Regions from separate parts of the Zobellella denitrificans genome, predicted to be linked through region 2. Evidence: predicted binding sites of a transcription regulator. Region 2 holds the regulator's gene; each other region holds the start of a gene.

Region 1 (5,993 bases), 110 kb from region 2:
GCCCGGGCGATGGCCACCCGCTGCTGCTGGCCGCCGGAGAGCTGGTGCGGATAGCGTTCGCCCAGCTCCGCCAGGTTGACCAGCTCCAGCGCCTCCGCCACCCGGGCCTTGATGCGCGCCTTGTTTCTTTCCTTGCTCTGCAGGCCGAAAGCCACGTTACTGGCCACGTTCAGGTGCGGGAACAGGGCGTAGTCCTGGAAGATCATGCCGATATTGCGCTCTTCCGGCACCACCGCCACGCCCGCCCCGTTCATCTGCCGGCCATGGATATGGATCTCTCCCCGGGTCACCGGCAGCAGCCCGGCCACCGCCTTCAGCAGGGTGGTCTTGCCGCAGCCGCTGGCCCCCAGCAGGCACATGATCTCGTTCTCGGCCACCGACAGGGAGAGGTTATCCAGTATGGGTTTGCCGTTGTAGCTACAGCGAATGCCGTTTACATCCAATGCCGCCATCAGTGATGCTGCTCCAATGATCGGTTCAAGAAAATCAGCGGGACCAGGCCTACCAGCACTATCACAATGGCGGGCAGGGCCCCCCGTTCAAGCTGCTCGTCGGACACGAACTGATATACGTAGGTCGCCAGCGTCTGGAAATTGAAGGGCCGCAGCAACAGCGCCGCCGGCAATTCCTTCATGCACTCGATAAACACCAGCAGGGCACCGGCCAGCATGCCCTTGCGGATCAGCGGCATGTGCACCTTCATGATCATGGCGCCGGGGCCGTAGCCCATGGTCTGGGTCACCATGTCGAGGGAAGGCGACACCTTGTTGATGCTGCTTTCCACCGCGCCCACCGCCATGGCGCCGAAACGCACCAGGTAGCCGAAGGCGATGGCGGTCATGGTGCCGGTCAGCACCAGACCGGGCTCGGAGAGCCCCAGCCAGAGGGCCAGGTCGTTGATGGCGAAATCGAGGGTGGTCAGCGGCACCAGCACACCGATGGCCAGCACGGTGCCGGGCAGGGCGTAGCCCATGGAGGCCAGCCGCATCGGCAGCACCGTATAGGTCTTGCCCTTCAGGCGATGGGTCATGCCCAGCAGCAGCGCCATCATCAGCGCAATGGTCGCCACCAGGCCCGACAGCAGCAGGCTGTTGATGCTGTATTCGAAGAAGCGGGCGTTCCAGGCCTGGTCGAAATACTGCGCCGCATGGTAACAGAGGATCACGAAGGGCAGCAGGAAACCGAGCAGCACCAGCCCCCAGCAGAACAGCAGGGCCGCCAGCCGGGGGAAGCCGGTCAGTCGGTAGCCGGTTTCCTGCTCGTGCTCCATGGTTTTCTGGAACACCTGCTGGCGCTTGCGGCTCACTCGCTCCAGGCTGAGCAGTACCATCACCACCAGCAGCATCATGGCCGCTATCTTGGCGGCGGCATTGAGGCTGCCATAGCCCAGCCAGGTGTCGTACACCGCCGTGGTCAGGGTGTTGACCGCAAAGAAGTGCACGGTGCCAAAGTCGGCCAGGGTTTCCATCGCCACCAGCGACAACCCCACGGCGATGGAGGGACGCGCCAGGGGCAGACTGACCCGTTTGAAACTCTGCCAGGGGGTGCAGCCCAGCAGCCGGCTGGACTGGATCAGGCTGGTGGATTGTTCAAGGAAGGCGGTGCGAGCCAGCAGGTAGACATAGGGGTAGAGCACCAGCCCCAGCACCAGGGCGGCGCCGCCCAGGCTGCGGATGGGCGGAAAATAATAATCGGCGGCGGATTGCCAGCCGAACCAGGCGCGCAGGCTCTGCTGTACCGGGCCGGAGAAATCGAGCAGGTCGGTATAAACGAAGGCGACGATATAGGAGGGCATGGCCAGGGGCAGGATCAGCGCCCATTGCAGCCAGCGTTTGCCGGGCAGTTCGCACATGGCCATCAGCCAGGCGGCGGGAACCCCGCAGAGCAGGCTGAAGCCCAGTACCAGCAGCACCAGCCAGAAGGTATTGTTGATATAAACGGGCAGCACGGTGCGCCACAGGTGCCGGAAGATATCCTCCGCGGGCAACAGTGCTTCCACGATCAACGCCAAAATAGGCAAGGTCAGCAGCAGGGCCATGGCCCAACTGCCGACCGTCCAACCAAGTCTTTTCATCTACCACTCAAAACAGGGGAACGGGCCCCCGTCTTTTTACAGATCGTATTGGACTTCGTCCATCAATTGGATGGCTTCTTTCGCATGTTTTGCGACGTCGGTCAGCGGCAGTTCGTCCGCCTTGAACTCACCCCAGCTCTTCACCAGCTCGGAAGGCTCCACGCCCGGCTTTACCGGATGCTCATGGTTGGCGGAGGCGTACAGGTGCTGGGCCTGATCCCCGGCCAGGTATTCCATCAGCTTGACCGCCGCATCCTTGTTCTTGGCATGCTTGGTCAGGGCCACGGCGGAGATATTCACGTGGGTGCCGCGATCGGCCTGGTTGGGGAAATTGACCACGGCGGCCTCGGCCCAGTCACGCTGGGTGTCGTCGTTGAGCATGGCGCCGTAGTAGTAGCTGTTGCCCAGGGCATAGTCGCACACGCCGTCACGGATGGCCTTGACCTGATCCCGGTCGCCACCCTGGGGTTTCTGCGCCAGGTTGGCCTTGAGGCCCTCGAGCCACTGCTTGGTGTATTCGGTGCCGTGCTCGGCGATCATGGAGGCGGTCAGGCCGATGTTGTAGGCGTGCTTGCCGCTGCGGGTACAGACCTTGCCCTTGTACTTGGGATCGGCCAGCTCTTCATAGGTGATGTCGGTCTTGCCCACGCGCTCGGCGGAGCTGTAGACCACGCGGGCACGGGTGGTCAGGGCGAACCACTTGCCATCCGGATCCCGGTACTGGGCCGGAATGTTCTGCTCCAGCACCTCGCTCTGTACCGATTGGGTCAGGTCCTTGTCCACCACCTCCATCAGGCGGCTGATGTCCACGGTCAGCACCAGGTCCGCCGGCGACAGGCGACCTTCCCGCTCCAGGCGCTCACCCAGACCGTCGGGGATGTTGACCAGGTTGACCTTGATACCGGTTTCCTTGGTGAACTCGTCGACGATGGGCTTGATCAGGAAGTCCTGACGGTTGGAGTAGACGTTGACTTCTTCGGCAAAGGCCTGGGCGGTAAAGCTGGATACCAGCAGGGCGGCGGCAGACAGGAACAACTTGTTTGACATCATCCAGATTCCATTTGGTTGAGTGAGAATAATTAACGTTCAGCAGTATAACCGGGTCCGCATGGGAATCAACACTCAAACCACATCTAAATAATAAAAATTTTCATCTGCAATAAGGTTCTCCATCAGTGCCGATTTTTCCTTGCGCCAGATCAAAGCCGCACAACAAAAAAGGGAGACCCAGGGGTCTCCCAAAACCAGGCTCGGCAGCCTCGTCAAGTCGTTGAAAATCAGTTCTGCTTCACGGTCACGAACTCGGGGTAGGCATCGATGCCGCAGTCGATCATGTCCATGCCGGACATCTCTTCCTCTTCGGTCACGCGGATACCCATCACCTGCTTGAGCACATACCACACCAGCAGGCTGGCGCAGAATACCCAGGCACCGATAACCACTATGCCGACCATCTGGGCCCACAGGGAGGCGTCCTCGTTGGCCACCGGCACCAGCAGCAGGCCGAAGATGCCGCACACGCCGTGCACCGAGATGGCACCCACGGGGTCGTCGATACGCAGCTTGTCCAGGCTGACGATGGCATAGACCACCAGCACGCCGGCCAGCAGGCCGATACAGGCCGCCCACAGGTGGCCGGGAGACAGCGGGTCGGCGGTAATGGCCACCAGGCCGGCCAGGGCGCCGTTGAGGATCATGGTCAGATCCGCCTTGCCCCAGGTCATCTTGGTGACGAAGAGGGCGCCGATGGCACCGGCGGCGGCGGCGGCATTGGTGTTGACGAAGATCTTGGCCACGGCGGTGGCGTTTTCCACGTCGGACACCAGCAACTGGGAACCGCCGTTGAAGCCGAACCAGCCCATCCACAGGATAAAGGTACCCAGGGTCGCCAGCGGCATGTTGGAACCGGGGATGGGATGGATCTCGCCGTTCTTGCCGTATTTGCCTTTACGGGCACCCAGCAGCAGCACCCCGGCCAGGGCGGCGGCGGCACCGGCCATGTGCACTATGCCGGAGCCGGCGAAGTCGGTGAAGCCCCATTCGGACAGGAAGCCGCCACCCCAGGTCCAGTAACCTTCCAGCGGGTAGATAAAGCCGGTCAGTACCACGCAGAAGGCGAGGAAGGCCCACAGCTTCATGCGCTCGGCCACGGCACCGGAGACGATGGACATGGCGGTGGCCACGAACACCACCTGGAAGAAGAAATCGGATTCCAGGGCATGGTCGGCATCGGCGTCGGCGGAGCCGATCAGGCCGCCCAGGCTCGGCAGCCAGCCACCTTCGGCGTTGTCCACGTACATGATGTGGTAGCCCACCAGCAGGTACATGGTACAGGCGATGGCGAACAGCAGTATGTTCTTGGTCAGGATTTCGGTGGTGTTCTTGGCCCGGACCAGGCCCGCCTCCAGCATGGCGAAGCCCGCCGCCATCCACATCACCAGCACGCCGGACATCAGGAAATAAAAGGTGTCCAGGGCAAACTTCATTTCGGTCAATGCATCCATCATGCGTTCCCTCGCTTAAATCGCTTCTACATCGCGCTCGCCGGTGCGGATCCGCACGGTTTGCAGCAGGTCAAATACAAAAATCTTGCCGTCGCCGATCTTGCCGGTGTAGGCGGTTTCCGAGATGGCCTCGATCACCCGCTCCACCTGATCGGACTGGGTCGCGATTTCCAGCTTGATCTTGGGCAGGAAATCCACGGTATACTCGGCGCCCCGGTAAAGCTCGGTGTGCCCTTTCTGGCGGCCAAATCCCTTTACTTCCGACACCGTCATGCCGTCGATGCCCACTTCAGCCAGGGCCGAACGTACGTCATCGAGTTTGAACGGTTTGATAATGGCGCAGATCATCTTCATGGCTAGCTCCGTGTTGTAAGCCTGTGACCCTTAGCTATAAACAATCTCTGTGCCAACTTTTTTATTTGTTGTTTTTCATATAGTTACAATATGAAGACTGGTCCCGACCAGGGGCTGAATGTTATCTTGGTGCAGGCTTGAACAGGAAGGCACCAAAATGGTGCGTTGGAGAAAGGCATGTTGGAAATATCGGCCCGGGTGCATATCCCCGAGCGCGAGCTGGAGTTCCTGACCATGAGGGCCGGCGGCCCCGGCGGCCAGCACGTGAATAAAACCGACTCGGCGGTACAGCTGCGCTTCGACTATGCCAATAGTCCAAGTTTGCCCGACAGTTACAAGCAGGCGCTGGCGGCGATGAAGGATCACCGCATACTGTCGTCGGGCTGGATACTGATCCGCTGCGATACCGATCGCAGCCAGCTAATGAACAAGGAAACCGCCAAAGCCGCCCTGGTGGCGCTGTTGCAGCAGGCGGGCCGCCCCATCAAGGTGCGCCGGGCCACCAAACCGGGCAAGGCCGCCAGGGCCCGGCGGGTGGACAGCAAGACCCACAGGGGAAAAATCAAGAGCGGCAGGGGGAAGATCAAGCTTTAATAAACGCCCGCCACTGGATGAGCACCCGAGCCAGATCGTCCAGGCCGCAGCCGGCGAACAGCTCGTCGTCGTAGTAAGCCATGCCCTCTTCCAGTTCATCGTTGGCGAAGGCCAGGGTATGGGCGGCGAGTTCGGCCTCGTCCCGACCAAGAAACAAGCTGAACTCGGCATAGACTTTCCTGAACTCCTCCCGCCGGCCGCCTTCCAGCTCATGGATCATCCCGAGCAGCGCCTCGGCCTCGGCCGGAGTCACCTCGTCGGTCAACCACTGGCCGAAGGCCTCGTGGCCCATGGAAAAACGCGCCCGGCAGGTCCCGTTCAGATCCCGGAAAAATTCAAAGTCCATAACCACCTCATCAGTCATCAGGGACCGGATTCTACTCCCTCACGCCGGTTCGCGACAGCCACCCGGAAAAAAGCCAAGCGCCCCCGGAGCGCAGGCGGCTCGCCTGCCTTCCCGCGCTGCG
Region 2 (5,993 bases):
GGGTGTCGAGCAGCGGCCAGAGCCTGGAGCAACTGCTTAAGCTGATGGGCACCGGCCTGCTGGTGACCGAGATGATGGGCCAGGGGGTCAATATCGTCACCGGCGACTATTCCCGCGGCGCCGCCGGCTTCTGGGTGGAGAACGGCGAAATCGCCTACCCGGTGGAGGAGATCACCATCGCCGGCAACCTGAAGCAGATGTTTGCCGGTATCCAGGCCATCGGCACCGACGTGGAAACCCGCTCCAGCCTGCAGACCGGCTCGGTGCTGGTCGACAACATGAAGATCGCAGGGCAGTAAAGAAAGCCGGAAGCGAGAAGCTGGAAGCTATAAGAAAGGGCCTATGCGGCCCTTTGTCGTCCCTATTGCCCGCAGCTGCCTGCTGGTATCACCCTCAGATGGCATCGGGGCTGGAAAGAGGCTACAGGGATCGCCTCCGCCGACCGTCACCTGCCAGGGGGCGCGAAGCGCCTTGCTCCGCCGCCAGCATCGCGAAGCGATGATACGGCGGTTTCCGCGACATTCGGCAGGTGCGAGCCTACATGGACGTACTTGCGGCGTGTCGGCGGAGGTGGCCCTGTTGCCTCTTCTCTACGTCAAATCAGGCAGCCAGACCTTGTGACTACAAGCCAGGCTTCCAGCATCCAGCTTTAGTTCAGCAGGATCAGCGTCGCAAGGCCCAGAAACGACAGCAGGCCGACGATATCGGTGATGGTGGTCAGGGCCATGGAGCCGGCCAGGGCCGGGTCTATGTTGAGCTTGCGCATGGCCAGGGGGATCATGGCGCCGGCCATGCCCGCCACCGACAGGTTGATGAACATGGCCGCCGCTATCACCAGGCCTATCTGCCAGCTGTCTTTCCACAGGCTGACCACCACCGCTATCATCAGCGCCCACAGCATGCCGTTGATCAACCCCACCATGGCCTCCTTGGTCAGCAGCCAGCGGGCGTTGCTGTCGCCGATGTGGCCCACCGCCATGCCGCGGATCACCAGGGCCAGGGTCTGGTTGCCGGCGATGCCGCCCATGGACGGCACTATGGTCATCAGGATGGCCAGGGTGGCCAGCTGGTCCAGGGTAGCCTCGAACATGTTGGACACGCTGGCGGCGGCCAGGGCGGTGCCCAGGTTGACGGTCAGCCAGACCGAACGGCGGCGGGCGCTGGTCAGCACGGGCGCGAAGGTGTCTTCATCGTCGGCCATCTTGGCCATGCCCATCATGGAGTGTTCCCCTTCCTCCCGGATGATGTCCACCACGTCATCGATGGTGATGCGGCCCAGCAGGCGGCGTTCCTCGTCCACCACCGGCGCCGACAGCCAGTCGTGGCGTTCGAACAGGTTGGCCACCTCGGTGTCGGACATGGTCAGCGGAATGGCTTCCACCGAGGTGTCCATCACTTCCGCCACGGTGGCGGTGGGCGCCTGCACCACCAGGCTGGCCAGGGGCATGTCCCCCAACAGGCGGTTGTGCTGATCCACCACATAGAGGGTATCGGTGCCGTCGGGCAGTTCGCTGTGGCGGCGCAGGTAACGCAGCACCACGTCGATGGTCACGTCCGGGCGCAGGGTGATGAACTCGGTGTTCATCAGCGAGCCGGCGGTGTCTTCCGCATAGGACAGGGCCTGCTCGGCCCGCTGCCGGTCCTGCTCGTCCATCCGGTCCAGCACCTGGCTGAACAGCTGCTCGGGCAGATCCCGCAGCACATAGGCCAGATCGTCCGACTCCATGTCCTCCAGGGCGATGGCCAGCTTGTCCGGATCCATCAGCCGGATGATGCCGTCCCGCACTTCTTCCGACAGCTCTTCCAGGATCTCGCCGTAGTCGTCGGGATCGATCAGCTGCCACAGTACCTTGCGGCTGGGGGAGGGGGAGGATTCGAGCAGCCAGGCCACGTCGCCCGGGCGCATCTGCTGCAGCATGCGCCGTACGTGCACGAACATGCCGCTGTTCAGCGCCTGGGTGATGCTGTCCAGCTGATCCGGTGTCCTGGGGTGGTCTAATGGCTCGGTCATCCGGGCTCCGGGGCGAGGGGAGGAGGGGGTTATTCGGATTCGTTGAAGCGGTCGGCCACCAGCCGGGCCACGGCCTCCATCGCCGCCTCCGCGTCCGGGCCTTCGGCCACCACCCGGATGGCGTGACCCTGGGCGGTCTCCAGCATCAGCAGGCCCATGACGCTGTTGGCCGGCGCCTGTTTGTCCTGGTTGCAGACGGTGACGGTGGCGTCGAACTGCTGCGTCAGTTGCACCAGCTGGATGGCGGCCCGGGCGTGCAGCCCCAGCTTGTTGACGATTTCCAGATCCCGTTCAATTCTCGGCATTGCGTTTTTCCAGTGTTCTGTGTCGAAGTTGCACGCTCTTGCCCATCTGCCGGAATACCCGGGCCAGCTGTTCGGCGAGGAACACCGAGCGGTGCTGGCCGCCGGTACAGCCGATGGCCACGGTGACGTAGCTGCGGTTGTTGCGCTCCAGGTGCGGCATCCAGGTGATCAGCAGGTTTTCTATCTGCCACAGGTATTTCATCACCTCGGGCTGGCCGGCCAGGTAGTCGGCCACCGGCTCGTCGCGGCCGGTGAAGGGGCGAAGCTCGGCAATCCAGTGGGGATTGGGCAGGAAGCGGGCGTCGAACACGAAGTCGGCGTCCTTGGACACCCCGTACTTGTAGCCGAAGGATTCGAACACCCAGTTCAGCTCCTTTTCCTTCTTGCCGAGGATGCGCTCGCGGATGATCTCACTCAGATCGTGGATGCTTAAGGCCGAGGTATCGATGCGCAGATCCGCGTCCGAGGACAGGGGCGCCAGCAGGTGGGTCTCCTCCCGGATGGCCTCATCCAGGGTCAGGCTGTGGCGGGACAGGGGATGCAGCCGGCGAGTGTCGCCGAAACGGCGGATCAGCGCCGCGTTGTCGGCATCGATAAAGATGCTGGAGAGGGAAACGCCTTCCATGGCCCTGACTTCGGCCAGGCAGGCTTCCAGTTTGTCGGGGCTGTCAGGCAGGTTGCGCACGTCGATGCTGACCGCCACCTCGCCCGGCCTGTGCCGGCGCATCTGCACCAGATCCGGCAGCAGTTCGACGGGCAGGTTGTCGACGCAGTAATAGCCCAGGTCCTCGAGTACCCGCAGGGCCACGGTTTTACCCGAGCCGGAGCGACCGCTGACGATCACCAGTTGCATGGCGCTTGTCCTCAGGCGGAGATCATGATCTGATAGAGTTCGTCATCGCTGCCGGCCTGGCGCAACTGCTTGCATACCTGCTTGTTGCTGAGCTTTTCGGCGATCAATGACAGTGTCTTGAGGTGCTGTTTGCACTCCTGCTCGGGGACCAGCAGGGCAAAAACCAGGCCGACCGGCTGGTTGTCGATGGCATCGAACTCCACCGGCTCGGCGAAAGTGAGTAATACGGCGGTCGCCTTGTTGTCATCGCTGATACGGCCGTGGGGAATGGCGATGCCATTGCCGATGCCGGTGCTGCCCATCTTTTCCCGGGCCAGCAGGCAATCGAACAGCTGCTGGCTGCTGATGTTCAGGTGCTGGGCGGCCAGCTCGCTGATGATTTCCAGGGCACGTTTCTTGCTCGTGCAGGGAACTGCACTGCGGGTGCAGTCCCTGCTCAGTATGTCGGCGACTTCCATGGTTATTTTTGCTTGAGCTTCTCTTTGTGTTTGATGATCTGGCGATCCAGCTTGTCGATCAAGCCGTCGATGGCCGCATACATGTCTTCGTGCTGGGAGTTGGCGAAGACTTCGCCGCCGCTGACGTTCAGCTTGGCTTCGGCGATCTGCTGCAGTTTTTCCACGTTGAGGATGACGTGCGCATTGGTAATGTGGTCGAAGTGACGCTCCAGCTTGGAAAATTTGCTGTTCACATAGTCACGCAGTGAGTCTGTGATTTCCACATGGTGTCCAGTCAGGTTTATTTGCATAACGTCTTCCTTCTTGGTCTGCCTTTAAACCAGGCGTTTACGCTGATTGGAAGGGGGGATGGCCAGTGACTCCCTGTACTTGGCGATGGTCCGCCTGGCCACCTGTATCCCCTGTTCGGCCAGCAACTGGGCGATCTTGCTGTCGCTCAGCGGCTTGGCCGGGTTTTCCGCCCCGACCAGTTTCTTGATCAGGGCGCGAATCGCCGTCGAGGAGCACTCCCCGCCGTCGTCGGTTCCCACGTGGCTGGAGAAAAAATACTTCAGCTCGAACACCCCCCGGGGGGTGTGCAGGAACTTCTGGGTGGTCACCCGCGAGATGGTGGACTCGTGCATTTCCACCGCCTCGGCCACATGGTTCAGCACCATGGGCTTCATGGCTTCCTCGCCATACTCAAAGAATGCCTGTTGTTGCTCGACAATACAATTGGCAACCTTGAGCAGGGTCTCATTTCGGCTTTCCAGGCTCTTGAGAAACCACTTGGCGTCCTGCAGGTGGTTGCGGATGAACTGGCCGTCCTCGCTGTTGCGCGGCTGCCGGGCCATGGCGGCATAGGTCTGGTTGAGGCGGACCTTGGGCATGGCCTCGGGGTTGAGCTCCGCCACCCAGGCACCGTTGCGCTTGGTTACCACCACGTCCGGGATCACGTATTCGGAACTGCTCTGGATGACGGTGTGGCCGGGCCTGGGCTCCAGCTGCTGGATCAGCGCCAGCACCTCCTTGAGTTCCTCCTCCTTGAGCCTGGCCTTGCGCTGCAGGGTGCGGTAGTCCCGGTTGCCGAGCAGATCCATATGCTGGTTGATCACCTCCCGGGCCTGCTGCAGCCAGGGGGTCTCGGGCGGGAACTGCTCCAGCTGGATGCGCAGGCATTCCTGGACGTTGCGGGCCGCCACCCCGATGGGATCGAAGTGCTGGATGCGCTTGAGCACCGCTTCCACCTCGTCCGCCTCGATCTCCAGCTCGTCGCCGGCCACCGCCTCCAGGATATCGGGGACGTCTATGGTGAGGTAACCGGCCTCGTCGATGGCATCGATGATGGCCAGGGCGATGGCTTGGTCGGTATCGCTGAAGGGGGTGAGGCGCATCTGCCACAGCAGGTAGTCCTGCAGGGTTTCGGTGGTCTCGCCCTGGTAGACGGTGTCCTCGGCGCCTTCGGGCAGGCCGCCGCCGGCGCCCGGGGAAGCGGTATAAAGCTCCTCCCAGTTGGTGTCCATGGGCAGGTCATCGGACAGCTGGCTCTGCTCCATGGCGGTGTCGGCGGCCAGCTGTTCTTCGTGGCGGGGCTCGGCCACATCGATGCTTTCCGGCTCATCCTGCTCCAGTAACGGATTGCTCTCCAGGGCTTGCTGGATCTCCTGCTGCAGTTCCAGGCTGGAAAGTTGCAGCAGGCGGATCGCCTGCTGCAACTGGGGCGTCATGGTCAGCTGCTGGCCCAAACGTAACTGAAGAGTTGGCTTCATCTTTTAAAAAAGTCCTTCTATATCGACCGCACTGTCATGATGCGGGGCCTGCTCAGAGGCTGAATTGTTCACCCAGATAGACTTTCTTGACCTGCTCGTCGGCGAGGATCTCGGCCGGGGTGCCGGCGGCGATGCGGTGGCCGTGGCTGACGATATAGGCCCGTTCGCACACATCCAGGGTTTCCCGTACATTGTGATCGGTAATTAGCACGCCGAGGCCCCGATCGCGCAGGTGCAGTATGATTTTCTTGATGTCGATCACCGAAATCGGATCCACCCCGGCGAACGGCTCGTCCAGCAGGATGAAGCGGGGGTCGGCCGCCAGGGCCCGGGCGATCTCCACCCGCCGCCGCTCGCCGCCGGACAGGCTCATCCCCAGGCTGTCGCGGATATGGGTAATATTAAACTCTTCCAGCAATTGCTCCATTTTCTCGCCGCGGCCGGCGGCGTCCAGATCCTTGCGGGTTTCCAGCACCGCCATCAGGTTGTCGGCCACGCTCAGGCGACGAAAGATGGAGGCCTCCTGGGGCAGGTAGCCGATGCCGGCCCGGGCCCGCAGGTGCATGGGCTGGAGGCTGATGTCCTGGTCGTCGATGGTGATGCTGCCCGCGTCCCGCT
Region 3 (5,993 bases), 1.6 Mb from region 2:
CTCAGGGAGGTGTGCAGTATCACGTGCAGATCCTTGAGCTTGGGATCGTTGCGGATCTCCGCGGTCAGGGTATAGCCGTCCATTTCCGGCATTTCCACGTCGGAGATCACCATGGCCAGTTGTTCCTGAATGGGGCCGTTGGCCGCCAGTTCCCTGAGCTTGTTCAGGGCCAGCTTGCCGTTTTCGGTGACGATGCACGCCAGCCCCAGGGTTTCCATCGCCCGCTGGATCTGCCTGCGCGCGACCGAGGAGTCGTCGGCGATCAGGATAGGCTTGTGATGGCCGGCATCGAGGTGGGATACCTGCTCCACTATGTCGGCATTTACCCTGGTGTTGGCCGGCGATATTTCGTCGAGGATTTTTTCCACGTCCAGGATTTCCACCAGTTCACCGTCAATTTCGGTGACCGCCGTCATGTAGTTGAAACGGCCCGCGCCCTTGGGCGGCGGCAGTATGGATTCCCAGTTGACGTTGATGATGCGCTCGACGGAGTTCACCAGGAACCCCTGCACCGAACGGTTGTATTCGGAGATGATGGCGAAACAGTTCTGGGTCTGTTCGGTGGGACGGCCGCCCATGGCCTTGCTGAGATCGATGATGGAAATGGTCTGGCCACGGATATTGGCCACCCCCTTGATCACCGGATGACGCTGGGGCAAGGCGGTCAGGGCCGGGCACTGCAGCACTTCCTTGACCTTGAACACATTGATGCCAAATCTTTGACGTCCGTTCAGCTTGAACAGCAGCAATTCCAGCCGGTTCTGGCCGACGAGTTGTGTTCTTTGGTTTACCGAGTCGAGTATCCCCGCCATTCCAGTTTCTCCATCTATACCGTGGCATGGTTTATGCTTACAGTTTTCACCCCGGTTAGCTTAACACCCGGCCGGGGTTGAGCGCCAGTTGTGGCCAGCTTACGTCCTTTATCGGCGATGAGGTAGTAATGTTTAACGGTATTTTCCCGCTCCTCCAGGCATTGTCACATTTTGCGAGAGGGCCGGGCCGCGTCGGGTTTGTCATGATACTGGCCGCTGTCCTGGTCCCGCCGGTGCATGCCCAGTCGGTTCATGACAGCGTGCGCCAGTATGCCGAGGATTATGTGCGTGACTTCGTTCCCCTGGCCGAGGGGGATCGGCTCGAGATCGAAGCCGCCAGTGTGGATACCCGCATGCAGCTGACCGAGTGCCACGGGCTGCTGACCGCCGACATCCGCGGTGCGGGCGAGGTCAGGCGCAATACTCACGTGCATCTGAAATGCCACGAGCAGCCGGGCTGGGAGCTGTTTGTGCCGGTGCGGGTGCGGGTGCTGAAACCCGTGGTCACGGCCGAGGTTCCCATCAGCCGCAATACCCTGCTGCAGGCCCAGCACCTGCGCCTCGACTACCAGGACGAGGTGCTGATACGGGGAGACGTGTTCAGCGATCCCAACCAGCTTATCGGCACCCGCAACAAGCGGGATCTGCGCCCCGGCCAGCCGGTGCTGGGCAGCCAGCTGTGCGTGGTGTGCAAGGGAGACAAGGTGACCATAGTGGCGGAGCAGGGAACCCTGTCGATCCGCACCGAGGGCGTGGCCCAGGAAGACGGCTCCTTCAACGACAGCGTGCGCATTCGCAACCTCAACTCCGGCCGTGAAATCAGCGCCCGGGTCACCGCCTCCGGAATGGTGCGGGTCAATTTGTAATTTCTGCTAAAGTTATTCCGTGTTGCGCCGATACCCGGGCTAGACAGCAGCAAATCAGGATTGGATCATCATGGCTATCGATAAATTACCCCCAGGGCTTGGCAACAGTACCCAGGTGGTGGGCGGCAACAAGTACCCGGCCCCGGCCAAATCCCAGGGCCGGCAAGACACCGCGCCGCCCGCTCAGCAGGACTCCGTGAGCCTGACCCCCGAAGCCCGACAGCTGAACCGGATGCAGCAGTCACTGACCGCGCCGGCCGCCGACAACAGCGCCCGCCTGGAAGCGCTGAAAAAGGCCATCAACGAAGGCAGCTACAAGGTTGACAGCGAGCGCCTGGCGGCGAACATCGCCAACCTGGAACAGGATATAGAGAAACTCTATTCATGACCCTTGATGAGCTGCTGCAACATCAACAGTCCCGCCTTCAGCTCCTGCTCGACCTTACCGGGCAGGAGCTGGAGCTGATCATCCGGCGCCAGGCGCTGGAGCTGCCGGCCCTGGCCCAACGCAAGGAAAGCCTGCTGGCGGAGATACAGCACAGCGACCGGCAGATTGCCTCCCACCCCGAAAGCCCACGGCTGAGCGCCGACCTGGCCGAGCAGGTTGCCGAGCTGCGGCAGCTGCTGCAACACTGCCAGGACAAAACCCGGGTAACAGAGCAGTTGCTGGAGCAGACCCTGGCCAGCAATCGCCGCCTGGCCAACGCCATGAGCCAGCTGCACGAACGCCAGAGCATGACCTACGATCACAAGGGTCATACCAAGGGCATCAACAAAGGCACCGGCTTCAAGGTGTAACCGCGCGGACCGGGGCCAGTCCCCAGTCCCCAGTCCCGGATTATCTCACCGCCCCTGGCGCAGCCGCTGATAAAAGGCCAAATCCAGCTCCAGTTCGGTGACGTACATGTCGCCGTCGGGATAGCTGTTGACCACCCGGGCCCCCCGCACCATGCCCCGGCTGCTGGTGCTGACGGTGCCGTCCTGCAGGACATGGCCGTTCAGCTGGCTGGCGCTGGAAGTCATCACCCCGCTCAACTGCTCGGTCAGCTCCCGGTAGGCGTCGAGCTTGGACGCCCGCATGGCGTAGAGCAGCTTCTGCTGGTAGTCGGCAGGCTGCTGCAGGCTGATGGGGGCGTAGCCCACCGCATAGAGATGGTTCTTTTTGGCCGGCACATCCTGGCTGCCGGCACCGGCCTGGCTGGCGCTGCAACCGGTCAGCGCCAGCAACAGCAGGGCACAGAGTCTATTTCGCATAACGGCTCCTCTGCTCCGGGGTGATCACCACTTCGGGCCCGCGCGCCTTGAGCATGCCGCCCACCAGGTAGTCGGGAATAAACTGCTGGGCGCTGGCCACCAGGCTGTTGTCGCCCATGGAGATCAGGCGCGCATTGACCAGGCGACCGCCCAGGGTCTCGCTGACGGTGCCGTGCACCAGGTAGCGGGCCCCGATCTTGCCGCTTAGCTGGCGATAATCACGGCTGGTGCTGACATCCCCCTCGGGGGTGATGCGGATAAAGGGCAGCGCCTTGAAGTCGACCACCCGCAGGCCGTACTGGTTGAGCTGGAACATCATGGTTTCCGACAGCAGCCGCCCGAACTGATCCTGGCTGCGGTAGTCCTCCTGGCTGACGAAGCCGCTCACCGCTATGCCGGACTGGGCGTCCAGGCCGTGGGCGCTGGACACCAGCCGGTAGGCCAGGGCCGACATATGCTGCTGCAGCTGGGTCTGCCCTCCCACCAGGGAAGGCCCGGCGGAAGGCAGGTGGGCGCTGCGGGTGCCGGCGCTCATGCGCATGGGCACCCCGTCCTGGCTGTGCCGGGGCGAGCTGGCCGGGGCAGGCTGCGGCCCCAGCGGCTTGCGGTTGATATAGTGGGAAGCATGATCATGGGGCAGATAGTGGTTCTGATTGTCAAACTGCTGCCCGCCCGTGCCGGCACAGGCTGACAGCCCCAGCACGGCGACGAGCATCAATGGTCTTGTCATCAACAGGCTCCCGAAAAATAGGACGAAACTGGATCCTTATCGGCCAGGGGTTGCCAAACTTTAACCGCTGTCCTCAAGGTATCGGGCAAGAATTTTGCATAATTCTTGCCAAGAGTTGACCCTGGCCGCATTTTTATTGCCGGCCCTTTGTGACACAGGATCCTATCGTGCCGAAAAACACCTTCATCGCCGCCCTGCTGCTTTCGTTGCTGCCTCTCGCCGCCCAGGCCGACTGGTATCAGGCCGAGGGCTCGGCGCCGCTCAGCCTGGGCGAGGACAGCGCCCGCCAACAGGCCCTGGAGCAGGCCCTGGCCGATGCCCTGCTGCAGGCCGGCGCTTCCCTGACCACGGTGCAGTCGGTCAACAACGGCATGTTTTCCGGCCAGCGGCTGGATATTGCCGCCCAGGGCGAACTGATGGACTACCTGATCCTCGACGAGCGTCGCAGCCAGGGCCGGCTGTGGCTGACGGTGCGGGCCGATATCTGGCCCAACCAGAACGTGCAGCCCCAGTGTGTCGGCCGCTACCGTCCCGGCCTGGCGCTCACCACCCTGCCCCTGCAGCATCCGGAGCAGGGCCAGATTGGCCAGATCTACGAGCTGGGCGGCGCCGTCACCCAACGCCTGGCCCAGCGCCTCGGCGACAGCGTCAATCTTATGACGCAGCTGCCCCATCAACTCACCACGGATCCCCGGCTGCCGCGCAGCCCCGGCCTGCGCCAGGGCGGCGATCTGCTGGCCCGGCAGCAGCAGTCGCGGCTGTTGCTGAGCGGCGTCATCGAAGACATCAGCATGAACGACGGCAACTGGGTGGACTGGCGCTTCCGCGAGCAACCCCGCCAGTTTCGCCTCTCGCTCACCCTGGAGGACGGCCTCACCGGCGAAACCCTGCTGCAGCAGCGCTACCAGGCCCAGTCCCCCTGGACCTTCCAGCGCCACGCCCGGGTCAATGTGCACGAGCAGGGGTTCTGGCAGTCCGCCTATGGCCAGGCGGTGGATCAGCTGCTCGCCCGGGCCGCGCGGGATCTGGTGCAGGCCCAGTCGTGCATGAAGGCGGTAGGCAACATACTGCAGCAGTCGGAAGAAGGCATACTGATGGATCTGGGCCGCCAGTCCGGCATCCAGGTGGGGGATCGCTTCACCCTGGTCCATCGCCGCCAGCTGCAGCCCGGCTACTACAGCGAGATCTCGGCCCGGGCCCAGTTCGTGGTGAGCCAGAGCCACCCGGACTACAGCCTGCTGACCCCGGCGGACGGTGCCGCGCGCCAGGTGCGGGTGGGCCCGGGCGACATCCTCACCCAGCTTTGAGCCCCGATGCCGATTTTATGCGCACTCGCGCAGGCGGCAGGTTCTCATCCCGGGCGGAGTTATATATACTCGCCCCACGCTCTCATAGCTCAACAGGATAGAGCACCCGCCTCCTAAGCGGGCGATCCAGGTTCGAGTCCTGGTGGGGGCGCCATTTCCTGCTTTTCTTTCTTCCCTTGTTGCACCCGACCGGCACAGACGGCAGAGTAATGGCCTCATTACTCAGGAGCCGTTTATGTCCAAAGCTGTTCTGATCACCGGCTGCTCGTCCGGCATCGGCCATTGCGCCGCCCATTATCTGCACCGGCAGGGCTTCAAGATCGTCGCCTCCGCCCGCCGGGCGGAGGACGTGGCACGGCTGAAGGAAGAAGGGCTGGCGGCGGTACGGCTGGATCTGGCCGACGAAGCCAGCATAGAGGAAGGGTTCGAACAGGCGCTGGCCCTCACCGGCGGCACCCTGTACGGCCTGTTCAACAACGGCGCCTACGGCCAGCCGGGGGCGCTGGAGGATCTGCCCACCCAGGCCCTGCGCCGGCAGTTCGACACCAACCTGTTCGGCACCCACCACCTCACCCGGCTGGCGCTGCCGCTGATGCTGGCCGCCGACGAGGGCCGCATCATCCAGAACAGCTCGGTGCTGGGGCTGGTGGCCATGCAGTTTCGCGGCGCCTACAACGCCACCAAGTTCGCGCTGGAGGGCTACACCGACACCCTGCGCCTGGAGCTGGCCGGCACCGGGGTGCATGTCAGCCTGCTGGAGCCCGGCCCCATCGAAACCCGCTTTCGCGCCAATGCCAGGGAGGCCTTTCTGCGCCACGTGGATCCGGAGCAGAGCCGGCACCGGCAAGCCTACCGGCAAACCCTTGCCAGGCTGGAAAAACCCGGCTCCAGTTCCCGCTACAGCCTGCCCCCGGAATCCTGCCTGCCGCCGGTGCTGCACGCCCTGACCAGCGCCAGGCCCAAAACCCGCTATCCGGTCACCCGGGCCACACTGATGATGAGCTGGCTGCGCCGCCTGCTGAGC

What was found. Region 2 encodes sigma-54, which starts transcription at its own class of promoters, with help from an activator protein. Its sites were predicted from a motif close to TGGCACNGTTTTNGCTT; they were not measured.
Region 1: AN401_RS16120 (P-II family nitrogen regulator) is a predicted target of sigma-54. The motif match lies at 4,971-4,987, and genes of this name have one in related genera.
Region 3: AN401_RS04360 (flagellar assembly protein T N-terminal domain-containing protein) is a predicted target of sigma-54. The motif match lies at 3,746-3,762, and genes of this name have one in related genera.

What each region holds. Positions count from the first base shown of each region.
Region 1 covers NZ_CP012621.1:3,412,274-3,418,266, forward strand. Annotated here, with positions in the region: gene AN401_RS16100 (ABC transporter ATP-binding protein) at 1-452, opposite strand, end outside; gene AN401_RS16105 (ABC transporter permease) at 452-2,074, opposite strand; gene AN401_RS16110 (Fe(3+) ABC transporter substrate-binding protein) at 2,111-3,124, opposite strand; gene AN401_RS16115 (ammonium transporter) at 3,352-4,578, opposite strand; gene AN401_RS16120 (P-II family nitrogen regulator) at 4,594-4,932, opposite strand; gene arfB (alternative ribosome rescue aminoacyl-tRNA hydrolase ArfB) at 5,110-5,526, shown strand; gene AN401_RS16130 (YacL family protein) at 5,516-5,872, opposite strand.
Region 2 covers NZ_CP012621.1:3,522,718-3,528,710, reverse strand. Annotated here, with positions in the region: gene pmbA (metalloprotease PmbA) at 1-299, shown strand, start outside; gene mgtE (magnesium transporter) at 650-2,011, opposite strand; gene AN401_RS16685 (HPr family phosphocarrier protein) at 2,041-2,316, opposite strand; gene rapZ (RNase adapter RapZ) at 2,303-3,169, opposite strand; gene ptsN (PTS IIA-like nitrogen regulatory protein PtsN) at 3,181-3,627, opposite strand; gene hpf (ribosome hibernation promoting factor) at 3,630-3,917, opposite strand; gene AN401_RS16665 (RNA polymerase factor sigma-54) at 3,942-5,375, opposite strand; gene lptB (LPS export ABC transporter ATP-binding protein) at 5,428-5,993, opposite strand, start outside.
Region 3 covers NZ_CP012621.1:912,069-918,061, reverse strand. Annotated here, with positions in the region: gene AN401_RS04390 (chemotaxis protein CheV) at 1-812, opposite strand, end outside; gene flgA (flagellar basal body P-ring formation chaperone FlgA) at 1,016-1,678, shown strand; gene flgM (flagellar biosynthesis anti-sigma factor FlgM) at 1,749-2,066, shown strand; gene AN401_RS04375 (flagella synthesis protein FlgN) at 2,063-2,476, shown strand; gene AN401_RS04370 (LPP20 family lipoprotein) at 2,522-2,932, opposite strand; gene AN401_RS04365 (FlgO family outer membrane protein) at 2,922-3,662, opposite strand; gene AN401_RS04360 (flagellar assembly protein T N-terminal domain-containing protein) at 3,830-4,969, shown strand; tRNA gene AN401_RS04355 (tRNA-Arg) at 5,048-5,123, shown strand; gene AN401_RS04350 (SDR family NAD(P)-dependent oxidoreductase) at 5,205-5,993, shown strand, end outside.